2 regions of the Comamonas aquatica genome follow, and region 2 is predicted to be linked to the other one. Evidence: predicted binding sites of a transcription regulator. Region 2 holds the regulator's gene; the other holds the start of a gene.

Region 1 (5,898 bases), 430 kb from region 2:
GACGAGGAGCTGATCCGCCTGGCCGGCGACATTGCCACCACCATCTTCCACCCCGTGGGCACCACCAAGATGGGCCGCGACGACGACCCCATGGCCGTGCTGGACAGCCGCCTGCGCGTGCGCGGCGTACAGGCGCTGCGCGTGGTGGACGCCGGGGCCATGCCCACCATCACCAGCGGCAACACCAACAGCCCGACGCTGATGCTGGCGGAAAAGGCCGCCGGCTGGATCCGCGCCGAACGCAAGGCGCGCGAGGGCCAGCCCCCCATGGCGGCGGCCGCCCCCGAAGCACCGGCCCAGGCGTTGACCGTGTGAACGGTCTCGCTGCCGCCGGCTGGATTAAAAAGTGAGCTACCTGCGCTGATCAAAATCCAACTTCGGCACTGAACCGCGCTGAAATCCAGATTTTCCGCGCGCAACCAGCTCCTTTTTCAGGACTCCCCCGCTAACGCAGCCCGCCGATGTAGCGCCCGGCCTCGTCGCCCGGCGGGGCCGCATCGCGCAGGCGGTGCGCCACACGCTCCACCAGCGGCACCGCCGGGGCGGGGGCCGCAGCACCGGCGTCCAGCAGGGCCGCCAGCCGGTCGGCCAGACCGGCCAGGGCGGCATCGCCGTCCTCCGCAGCGCGGGCCCGCGCCACGCGCACGATCTCGCGAGCGTACTCGTCGTTGAGCGCCATCCAGTCGGTATCGGTCACGCGGCCCGCCTTGCGCCGCAGCGCCACGTGCAGGTGGGCGGCTGCGGCCATGCGTTCGGTGTTCGCCATCGGCATCCTCCTTGTGCGGGCGGCCCAGGCCGCCGGGTGGGTCAGGCGCCCACGTGTTCGCGGTGCTCGCTGATGTCCAGGCCCTGCTGCTCGGCCTGGGCATCCACGCGCACGCCCACCAGGCGGTCGGTCAGCCACATCAGCACGCAGGTGGCGGCAAAGCTGAACGCCGCCACCGCGACCACCGCCACGGACTGCGCCAGCAGGTTGCCGCTGGCCCCGGAAATCGTGCCGCTGACCAACACCCCGGTCAGCAGCGAGCCAACGATGCCGCCGATGCCGTGCACGCCGAACACATCCAGCGAGTCATCGGCCCCCAGCCAGCGCTTGAAACCCGTGGCCCCCCAGTAGCAGACCAGCCCGGCGATGGTGCCGATCAGCAGGCCCGCGCCCATGTCCACAAAGCCCGCCGCCGGGGTCACGGCCACCAGCCCGGCCACCAGGCCCGAGCACAGACCCAGCACCGACATGCGGCGGTGCAGCAGCCATTCGCCCAGCGCCCAGCCCAGGGCGCCACCCGCGGCCGCCAGGTGCGTGACCACCATGGCCAGGGCCGCGCGCCCGTCGGCCGCCAGGGCCGAGCCGCCGTTGAAGCCGAACCAGCCCACCCACAGCAGGCAGGCGCCCAGCATGGTCCAGCCCAGGTTGTAGGGCTGGAAGGCCTCGCGCCCATAGCCCGTGCGCTTGCCCAGGTAGCAGGCGCAGGCCAGGCCCGCCGCGCCGGCGTTCACGTGCACCACGGCGCCGCCGGCAAAGTCCAGCGCGCCCATGCGCGCCAGCCAGCCGCCCGGCTCCCACACCCAGTGCGCCACGGGCACGTAGACCAGCAGGGTCCACAGCGCCATGAACAGCATCAGCGCCACAAAGCGCATGCGCTCCACCAGGGCGCCGACGATCAGGGCCGCCGTGATGATGGCGAAGGTCAGCTGGAACAGGGCGTAGGCCGCCTCGGGGATGTGCGGCGCCATGTGGCTGACCGCCAGTTGCTGCTGCGCCAGTTGGTAGTCCAGGCCCCCGAACCACAACCGCTCCAGCCCGCCAATCCAGCGCGAGGAGGGGGTGAACGCCAGCGAATAGCCCACGGCAAACCACACCACGCTGACCACACAGGCCGCGCCCAGCACCGCCGCCAGGGTGTTGAGCACATTCTTGCGGCGCACCATGCCCGCGTAGAACAGGGCCACGCCGGGCAGCGTCATCAGCAGCACCAGGGCCGTGGCCACCAGCACCCAGACCGTGTCGGCCTTGTCGATGGCCGCAAACCCCACCATCTGCTGGGCCTGCCCGGCCGCTGGCAGCAGGGCCAGCAGCGCCACGCCCGGGGCCAGACGGCCCCACCTGCTTCGCATCTCCATGTCGCTCCCCCGCAGTGTTGTTGCCGCCAGCCAAGCACAAGCCATGCCTGCACACCGGCCGCCAAACACCCACAGCGCACAGTGTCATTCGGCCGTCACACACCGCACCACCAGCTTGCGGGAAATCCCCGATGCACCAAACCAACGCAGGGTCTACAGTCCAGACCACTCTAGCGCGCACCAAGGTGCAGCAAGGAGGGCCCGAGGAGACAACTCGATCCACAACCAGACCAATATCTAAAAAGCATCCACCAATGAGATGCCTTTCCCCCAGCGCCGGCCAGACCGGCGCTTTTTATTTGTGTTTTAGCGCTCCGTGAACAGCGCACAATCAGCGCCCATCATGGAATGGATTTTTGTCTCTCTGGCTTCGGCCCTGGCCGGTTTCGTGGATGCCATCGTGGGTGGTGGCGGACTGATTCTGGTGCCCGCAATGTTTGCCGCCTTCCCGCACGCGGCCCCCGCCACCCTGTTTGGCACCAACAAGAGCGCCGCCGTCTGGGGCACAGCGATGTCGACCTGGCAGTACAGCCGGCGCATCCGCATCACCTGGCCGATGATCATCCCCGGCATCGTGGCCGCCGGGGTGGGCGCATTCAGCGGCGCCTGGGCCGTCACCCTGGTCAACCCCGACTTCCTGCGCAAGCTGCTGCCCTTCATCCTGCTGGGCGTGCTGCTCTACACCCTGGCCAAGAAGGAGCTGGGGCGCGAACACACCCCCATGCACAGCCTACGCACCACGCAGTGGCTGACGGCCGGCATCGGCCTGGTCATCGGCTTTTACGACGGCTTCTTCGGCCCGGGCACGGGCAGCTTCTTCGTCTTCCTGCTGGTGCGCCTGCTGGGCTATGACTTCCTGAACGCGTCGATCAACGCCAAGCTGATGAACGTCACCACCAACCTGGCGGCCATCGTGCTGTTCGCGCTCAAGGGCCATGTCTGGTGGCACTTTGCCGTGCCGCTGGCGATCGCCAACGTGCTGGGCAGCGTACTGGGCACCTGGATGGCGCTGCGCCACGGCGCCGGCTTTGTGCGCGTGATCTTCATCGTGGTGGTCAGCCTGCTGATCTGCAAAACCGGCTGGGACGCCTTCGGCGCCTGAGCCGGCGCGGCACATCCCCCGTCAGTGGCGAGGCCTGCCGTCTGCACGGACGCTGGCCGGCTTTTATAATGGCAGCCTGCTTCGCCTGACGAGCCGCACATTCTTGGTGCATGTGCACCACCGCTTTGCGGCGTAGCCCGGCCCACCGCTGTGATGGTCTGATGTCCTCAGACCGGCGGTCCGGCGGCTACAGCCCCCTCCTTTCTTGACCGCTGCATCGCTGTGAGCGGCGCCCCATCCGCATGGGGCCGGGGCCCTTGCCAGCGCGATGGCGCCAGGAGCACCTCTTTCATGCAACGCTTTTCCGTCATTGCCGCCGCTGCGCTGGCTCTGCTGGGCACTTCGGTGGCCCAGGCACGTCCCCTTGAAGCCATCCAGAAGGACGGCACCCTGCGTCTGGCCACCGAAGGCTACTACGCCCCCTTCGCCTACTTCGAGGGCAAGAAGCTGACCGGCTTCGAAGTCGATCTGGCCGAACACCTGGCCCAGAAGATGGGCCTGAAGTTCGAGTGGAAGACGATTTCCTTCGATGCCCTGCTGACCGGCCTGAAGCAGGACCGCTGGGACCTGGTCATCTCGTCGCACGGCATCACGCCCGAGCGCGAGAAGGCCATCACCTTCACCGCCCCGCACTACTGCTCGGGTGCGCAGGTGATCGCCCGCGACGCCAGCATCCAGGGCGCCAAGGACCTGGCCGGCAAGACCGTGTCGGCCCAGACCGGCACCACCTACCTGGACTACGTGCAAAAGAACGTGCCCGGCGTGAAGCGCGTGGTGAACTTCCCCACCAACGAAGCCGCGATGAACGCCCTGATGACCCAGCGCGCCGACGCCTGGGTGACCGAGCGCTTCCTGGCCAAGGAAATGCTGGCCAAGAACCCCAAGATCAAGTTCCACCAGGGCGAGCTGCTGTTCGTCGAGCGCATTGCCGCCGCCGTGGCCAAGGACAACCAGCCCCTGGCCGCCGCCTGGAACCAGGCCTTTGCCGCCTCCCTGAAGGACGGCAGCTACGCCAAGATCTCGCACAAGTGGTTCCAGGAAGACATTCGCTGCCCACAATAAAACCTGCCCGGGCGGTGTGATCGCCAGGCCGGGTGCCTGGCACGCCGCCCCATGACGCCCTGAGGCTTTGGCCCCCAGGGCGTTTTTGCGTTGTTTAACCTGCTGTTCTTTCCATGCTCACTGCACTTTGGCCCTCGCACTGGAGCCGCACCCAGCGCAGCAATGCCACCCTGGTCACCGCCCTGTTGCTGATGGTGGTGGTCGTCGCCCTGCTGGGCGAGCTGCTGGCCCTGCTGCCCGAACCCATCGGCGACCACGCCGCCGAATTTGCCGATGGCGCCCGCACCACGCTGTACCTGACCCTGGTCAGCGGCGCGGCCGGCCTGCTGTTGGGCGTGCTGGCCGCCGTGGCGCGCACCTCTGGCCATGCCGTGCTGCGCAGCGTGGCCGGCGCCTATGTCTGGATCATCCGTGGCACGCCGCTGCTGGTGCAGATCCTGTTCATGTACTTCGCCCTGCCGGTGCTGGTGCCGGGCCTGAACCTGCCGGACTTTGCCGCCGCCTGCGTGGCCCTGGCGCTGAACGTCGGTGCCTACAACGCCGAAGCCGTGCGCGCCGGCCTGAACGCCGTGCCGCGCGGCCAGACCGAGGCCGCCCGTGCCCTGGGCCTGCCCAAGGGGCGGGTGTTCCTGGACGTGGTCTTTCCCCAGGCGTTCAAGATTGCGCTGCCGCCCCTGGTCAGCAACTTCGTGGCCCTGCTCAAGGACTCGTCGCTGGCCTACGCCATCGGCGTGGTGGAGCTGACCAACGTCGGCAACCGCATCCAGTCGTCCACCTTCCAGCCGGTGGAGACGCTGATCACCGTCGGCCTCACCTACCTGGTGCTGACCACGCTGGTGACCCAGGTCACCGCCGCCATCGAATACCGCTTTGACGTGGAGGGCCGCCAGAAGTGAGCCATGCTGCCAACACCCGCACGCCCTACATCGTCTGCGAGCGCGTCACCAAGTCGTTTGGTGCGCACCAGGTGCTGAAGGGCGTGTCCACCCAGTTCTGCCAGGGCGAGGTGACCGTGATCATCGGCGCCTCGGGCTCGGGCAAGTCCACGCTGCTGCGCGCGCTGAACCGCCTGGAGCCGCACGACGGCGGGCGCATCACCATCGCCGGCGTGGAGGTCACGGACCACGAGGCCACGCTGCAGCAACAGCGCTGCGAAGTCGGCATGGTGTTCCAGCAGTTCAACCTGTTCGGCCACATGACCGTGCTGGACAACGTGACCCTGGCGCCGCGCCGCATCCGCAAGACGCCGCGCGCCACGGCCAACGCCCAGGCCCTGCAGCTGCTGGAGCGCGTGGGCATGGCCGCCCATGCGCACAAGTACCCCTGGCAGCTGTCCGGCGGCCAGCAGCAGCGCGTGGCGATTGCGCGCGCCCTGGCCATGCAGCCGCAGGTCATGCTGTTCGACGAGCCCACCAGCGCCCTGGACCCGGAGATGGTGCAGGAAGTGCTGGAGGTGATGCGCGGCCTGGCCCGCGAGGGCATGACCATGATCGTCGTCACCCACGAGATGGGCTTCGCCCGCGAAGTGGCCGACCGTGTGATGTTCTTCGACCAGGGGCAGATTGCGCACGAGGCCCCGCCGGCCGAGTTCTTTGCCCGCCCGGGCAACGAAC
Region 2 (5,898 bases):
TCTCCCAGGCCACCTCGCTGGCGGCGCGGTACAGGTCGTTTTCGTTGCGGTATTCGGTGAACGACAGCTCCACCAGCACGCGCTGGGCCAGGCGGCTGTGGAGGTTCAGCAACAGGGCGTCGCGCCACATGGCGCGCACCAGCACACCGCCACGGCCAGTGAGCACATCCTCCGGGCCGACGCCAGTGATGGCGCGGACCTCATCGGCCAAAAAGCCCTCGACGCCGGCGGCGCAGGGCAGAAAAATTTGCAGGGCATTCATAAGTAGTGCTGCGGAGGATACGCGTTGCCGCCAGGAATTGCTTGACGCAATTTTTTACACCTGTAACTTTGCAGATCGCGCTTGATCCAGTTCAATTTCCGTCGAAATAGCAGCCAGAATCACTTTATTACATCTCCTTTCGGGAGTCCTCGATGTTCCAGAGTCTGCGCGCCCGCCTCATCGGCATTTGTGTTGCCATCACTGCGCTGTCCCTGTTGGCGCTGGCAGTGCCCACCTTCCTGCTGGTCCGCAGCAACACCCTGGAGAGCCTGGACCAGCGCATCCACCAGCTCACCCAGGTCTATGCCGGCGAGCTGACCGAATGGGTCAAGGAAAAGCAGCGCATCACCAGCTCCATCAAGGCCGCCGTGCCCCAGGCCGAGCCCGTGCCCGCGCTGCTGGCAGCCAAACAGGCCGGCGCCTTCGACGACACCTACTTTGTGTTTGCCGACAAGCGCCATGTCTTCAGCCACCCGATGCCCGAGAACTACGACGGCACGGCGCGCCCCTGGTACCAGCAGGCGGTGCGCGAAGGCAAGGCGGCGCTGACGCCGGCCTACGTTGACGCCAGCACCAGCAAGCTGACCATCAGCTTCGTGGAGCCCGTGGTGACCAACGGGCAGACCGTGGCCGTCGTCGGCTCGGACATGCACCTGGACACGGTCTCCCGCAAGGTGACCAGCATCCAGCCCACCCCCAAGAGCTTTGCCTTCCTGCTGGACGGCCAGGGCAACATCCTGGCGCATGCCCAGGCGGACCTGGTGCTCAAGCCCATGAGCGCCCTCGCGCCGGCGCTGACGCCGGCCCTGATCGAGCAGCTGACCAGCCAAGGCCAGAGCGCGAACGTCACCATCGGTGATGCCGAGCAGATGCTGTATGCCGTCAAGGTCGAGGGCACACCCTGGGTGCTGGCCATCGGTATCGACCGCGCCGAGGCCACCGCGCCGCTGCGCCACCTGCTGCAGGTGGCGGCGGCCATCACCGCGCTGTGCCTGGTGGCGGCCGTGGCCCTGGTGTCGGTGGCCGTCAGCCGCCAGCTGCGCCGTCTGGCCATGGTGCGCGATGCGCTGGAAGACATCGCCTCGGGCGAGGGGGATCTGACCGTGCGCCTGGACAACAGCGGCAAGGACGAGCTGGCACAGATCGCCACCGCCTTCAACCACTTCGTGAACAAGATCGCCGCCGTGCTGCTGCGCATCCGCACCGCCTCGGAATCGGTGCGCCTGGCCAGCCAGGAAATCGCCATGGGCAACCAGGACCTGTCCTCGCGCACCGAGCAGCAGGCCAGCTCGCTGGAGGAGACCGCCGCGGCGATGGAGCAGCTCACCGCCACGGTGCAGCAGAACGCCGAGAACGCCCGCCAGGCCAACCAGCTGGCCAGCAGCGCCTCCTCCGTCGCCTCGCACGGCGGCAGCGTGGTCGGCCAGGTGGTGCAGACCATGGGCGGGATCGACGCCGCGTCGCGCAAGATCGTCGACATCATCGGCGTGATCGACAGCATCGCCTTCCAGACCAACATCCTGGCGCTGAACGCCGCCGTGGAAGCCGCCCGCGCCGGCGAACAGGGCCGCGGCTTTGCCGTGGTGGCCGGCGAGGTGCGCACCCTGGCCCAGCGCAGCGCCGCCGCGGCCAAGGAGATCAAGCAGCTGATCGACGACTCGGTCAACCAGGTCAACACCGGCAGCCGCCTGGTGCAGGAGGCCGGCGCCACCATGCAGGAAGTGGTGGACAGCGTGCGCCGCGTCACCGCCATCGTGGCGGAGATCAGCCACGCCAGCCAGGAGCAGAGCAACGGCATCGGCGAGATCAACGGCGCCGTCAGCCAGATGGACCAGGGCACGCAGCAGAACGCCGCCCTGGTCGAACAGGCCACCGCCGCCGCGCAGTCGTTGCAGCAGCAGGCGCACCAGCTGGCCGAGGTGGTCGGCGGCTTCAAGCTGGACCACGCGCCCGCCACGCAGGCCCTGGCCCTGCGCTGACACACCGCCGGGCACGCGCAGCGCGGGCCCGCGGGGTTTTAAAAAGAGAGCTGCTCGCGCGCTTGCATAAAAGGGTTCAGATGGTTTTCCATCTGAACCCTTTGTGTATGGAGCGCCAGCAGCTCTCTTTTTGATGATTGGCCGCTGTGTCGGTGCTGTCCCACCGGCTGCCCCCACCGGACCGGAACGCGTCTACAGCGCCTTGCGCAGGTTGGCCGGGGCGATCTTCAAGGCCTCGCGGTACTTGGCCACGGTGCGGCGCGCGCACTCGATGCCCTGCTCCTTGAGCATGTCCGCGATCTGGCTGTCGGACAGCGGTTTCTTCGGGCTCTCGGCCGCGACGAACTGCTTGATCAGCGCGCGCACCGCCGTGCTGGAGGCGTTGCCCCCGGTCTCCGTGCCCAGGCCCGAGCCGAAGAAGAACTTCAGCTCGTAGGTGCCGTGCGGCGTGGCCATGTACTTGGCCGTGGTCACGCGGCTGATGGTCGATTCGTGCAGGCCCAGTTCGTCGGCAATGTCGCGCAGCACCAGCGGGCGCATGGCCAGCTCGCCGTGCACGAAAAAGTTCTTCTGCCGGTCGACGATGGCCTTGGACACGCGCAGGATGGTGTCGAAGCGCTGCTGCACGTTCTTGATGAACCAGCGCGCCTCCTGCAGCCGCTGCTGCAGGCCGGCGTGCCCGTCGCTGCCCTTGTGGCTGCGCAGGGCGTTGGCGTACACGTCGTGCACGCGCAGGCGCGGCATCACGTCCGGGTTCAGCTGCACGCTGAACTGCGCCAGGCCATCCCCCCCCTTGCGCGCTGTTTTCTTGACGATCACGTCGGGCACGATGATGTGGCGCTCGACATCGGTGAAGCGCCGCCCCGGCTTGGGCTCCAGCCGAGCGATGACGCCCAGCGCGGCGCGCACCTTGGCCTCGGGCAGGCCGCAGGCCTGCATCAGCTTGCGCACATCGCGCCGCGCCAGCATTTCCAGCGGCTGGGCGCAGACCTGCAGCGCCACCCCCAGCATCTCGTCCTGCGGATCCTCGCGGTGCAGGTGCAGCAGCTGCAGGCGCAGGCATTCGGCCAGGTCGCGGGCGCCCACGCCCACGGGCTCCAGCGACTGCAGCAGGCGCAGGGCCACGGTGAAGCGGTGCACCAGCTCGTCCAGCTGCTCCAGATCGTCGGTGCCGGCCAGGCCCTCAGCCAACGCCTGCAGCGGGTCCTCGAGGTAGCCATCGTCGTTGAGGTTTTCGATCAGGAAACGCAGCGCATAGCGGTCGATCTCGGACAGGCGCAGCGACAGCGCCTGCTGGTGCAGGAAATCGGTCAGCGACTCGTGCGCGCCCGCCAGGTCCAGGGCCGTGGGGGCATCCTCGTCGTCATTGCGGTTGCCGCGCGCCGGGGCGTCGCCGCCCCATTCGCTGTCGTCGTGCGCGATGTCGACGCTGCCGTCGCCCTCCCAGTCGCTGGGCACGTCGCTGTCGGGCGCCGCGGATTCCTGGTCTTTTTGGCCTTCAGCGCTTGCGGCACCTGCGCTGTCTGCTATGGAATATGGTGTTTCGTCGACCGAGCCGCCCTCGTGCTGGGCGGGCTCGTCCGCGGCCTGCAGGCCGAACTCCTCGCGCGGGGCGTCGTCCGAGGCCAGCTCCAGAAACGGGTTGTCGTCGAGCATTTGCTCGACTTCCTGGGACAACTCCAGGGTGGATAGCTGCAACAGCCGGATGGATTGCTGCAACTGCGGCGTGAGCGCCAGATGCTGTGAGACCCGCAGTGACAAACCTGGCTTCAACGCTGTACCCCCTCGAACTTTCTTGTGATTGCCGACGCTGCCGGGCCAGACTACATGCGGAAGTGCTCGCCCAGGTAGACCCGGCGCACATCCGGGTTCTCGACGATCTCCTCGGGTGTGCCCTGGGCGAGTACTGTGCCATCGCTGATGATGAAGGCGTGGTCACAGATACCCAGTGTTTCGCGCACGTTGTGATCGGTAATCAGCACACCGATGCCGCGTTCCTTGAGGAAGCCGATGATGCGCTGGATCTCGATCACGGCGATCGGATCGATGCCGGCGAAGGGCTCGTCCAGCAGGATGAAGCGCGGGTTGGAGGCCAGGGCGCGCGCGATCTCCACGCGGCGGCGCTCGCCGCCGGACAGCGCCAGCGACGGCGACTTGCGCAGGTGCTCGACGCGCAGCTCCTGCAGCAGGCTGGTCAGTTGCTGCTCGATGGCAGCGGCACTCAGGGGCTGGCCGGCCGCATCCGTCTGCAGCTCCAGCACGGCGCGCACGTTGTCCTCGACATTCAGCTTGCGAAAGATCGAGGCTTCCTGCGGCAGGTAGGACAGCCCCAGGCGCGAGCGCTGGTGGATGGGCATGTTGCCCACGGACTGGCCGTCGATCAGGATGTCGCCGCCATCGCAGCGCACCAGACCCACGATCATGTAGAACGAGGTGGTCTTGCCCGCGCCGTTGGGGCCGAGCAGGCCCACCACCTCGCCCTTTTGCACCGTCATGGACACGTCCTTGACCACCTTGCGGCTGCCATAGGTCTTGGCCAGGTGGCGCGCCTCCAGCTTGCTGGTGGCACGCGTGTCACGAGAATCTTCTGCCATCACTGTCCTTGGGAGTTCAGACCACCCGACGGCTGCAAGGGCTGGGCCGGTGCCGGCGCGGGGCTGCTGCCCGGCGTGGACTTGGGCGCCAGGATGGCGCGCACGCGGCCGCCCGAGCCTGCGGGTGCCGACGAAGGCAGGTTGCTGCGCTTTTCGCCGTCGACCGTGAACACATCGGTCAGGTTGTTGTAGGTAATGACGCTGCCCATGATGTCGTCGCTGAGCTTGCCGCCGGTGTAGCGGCGCAACTGGCCGCGGCGGATCAGCTTCACATCGTCGGTGCGGCCGTTGTACTCAATGACCTCGGCCTCGCCCTCGACAAACTCTTCGGGGGCGCCGGGCGCCGTGTCGCGTTTCTGGCGGAAGAAAGCGCGCTTGCCGGCTTCGGCCTTGACCATGCCGTGCTGGTAGCCTTCGCCGTCCTGGCGCACGTCCAGCTGCGCGCCGCGCAGCACGATGGAGCCTTTGGTCATCACCACATTGCCGGTGAACACGCTGGTCTGCTTGAGCTCGTCGTGGCGCAAGGCATCGGCTTCGATGTTCATGGGCTTGTCGCGGTCGGCACGCTCGGCATGCGCCACGCCAGAAGCCCCCGCAAGGGCAGTCAACAACAGGCAGGTGAGGAGTTTGGGTGTCATGGGCAGGGCACGTTTCTTGCTGGACATTGTAGTCATCCTGCCTCCCAAGCCCACAAAAAAGCCCGCGCAAGGCGGGCTCGGGGATGGGGGCCGCAGGGCCGGATCAGGCCTTACGGCTTTGCTCCACCAGGTATTCGACCACACGCAGCACATTCGGCATGCTGCCGGCACGGGGGCCGTCGGTGTAGTAGCGGCCGGCCACGCCCATGGAGGGCACGCCTTCCACGTCATACGCCTGCTGCACCTGAGTGGCCTTGCGCACCTGGCTGGCGACGTTGAAGGAGTTGTAGATCTCCTTGAACTTGTTCACGTCCACGCCCTGCTTGGCGACCCAGTTGAAGATGTCCTCGTCCTTGGCCAGCTTGTTGCGCTCCACATGGATGGCGTGGAACACCTTGACGTGCATGGCGTCGAAGTTGTCCATG

Evidence for each region. The regulator sigma-54, encoded in region 2, starts transcription at its own class of promoters, with help from an activator protein. The targets are predictions, from matches to a motif close to TGGCANGNAANCTGCTTT.
Region 1: KAQ61_RS17510 (ammonium transporter) is a predicted target of sigma-54. The motif match lies at 2,153-2,170, and genes of this name have one in related genera.

What each region holds. Positions count from the first base shown of each region.
Region 1 is NZ_CP072916.1:3,734,966-3,740,863, reverse strand. It holds gene KAQ61_RS17520 (GMC family oxidoreductase) at 1-315, shown strand, start outside; gene KAQ61_RS17515 (hypothetical protein) at 446-766, opposite strand; gene KAQ61_RS17510 (ammonium transporter) at 808-2,115, opposite strand; gene KAQ61_RS17505 (sulfite exporter TauE/SafE family protein) at 2,465-3,223, shown strand; gene KAQ61_RS17500 (ABC transporter substrate-binding protein) at 3,515-4,285, shown strand; gene KAQ61_RS17495 (amino acid ABC transporter permease) at 4,399-5,181, shown strand; gene KAQ61_RS17490 (amino acid ABC transporter ATP-binding protein) at 5,178-5,898, shown strand, end outside.
Region 2 is NZ_CP072916.1:3,308,998-3,314,895, forward strand. It holds gene KAQ61_RS15615 (THUMP domain-containing class I SAM-dependent RNA methyltransferase) at 1-262, opposite strand, end outside; gene KAQ61_RS15620 (methyl-accepting chemotaxis protein) at 415-2,241, shown strand; gene KAQ61_RS15625 (RNA polymerase factor sigma-54) at 2,434-4,014, opposite strand; gene lptB (LPS export ABC transporter ATP-binding protein) at 4,065-4,835, opposite strand; gene lptA (lipopolysaccharide transport periplasmic protein LptA) at 4,835-5,473, opposite strand; gene KAQ61_RS15640 (thiol:disulfide interchange protein DsbA/DsbL) at 5,577-5,898, opposite strand, start outside.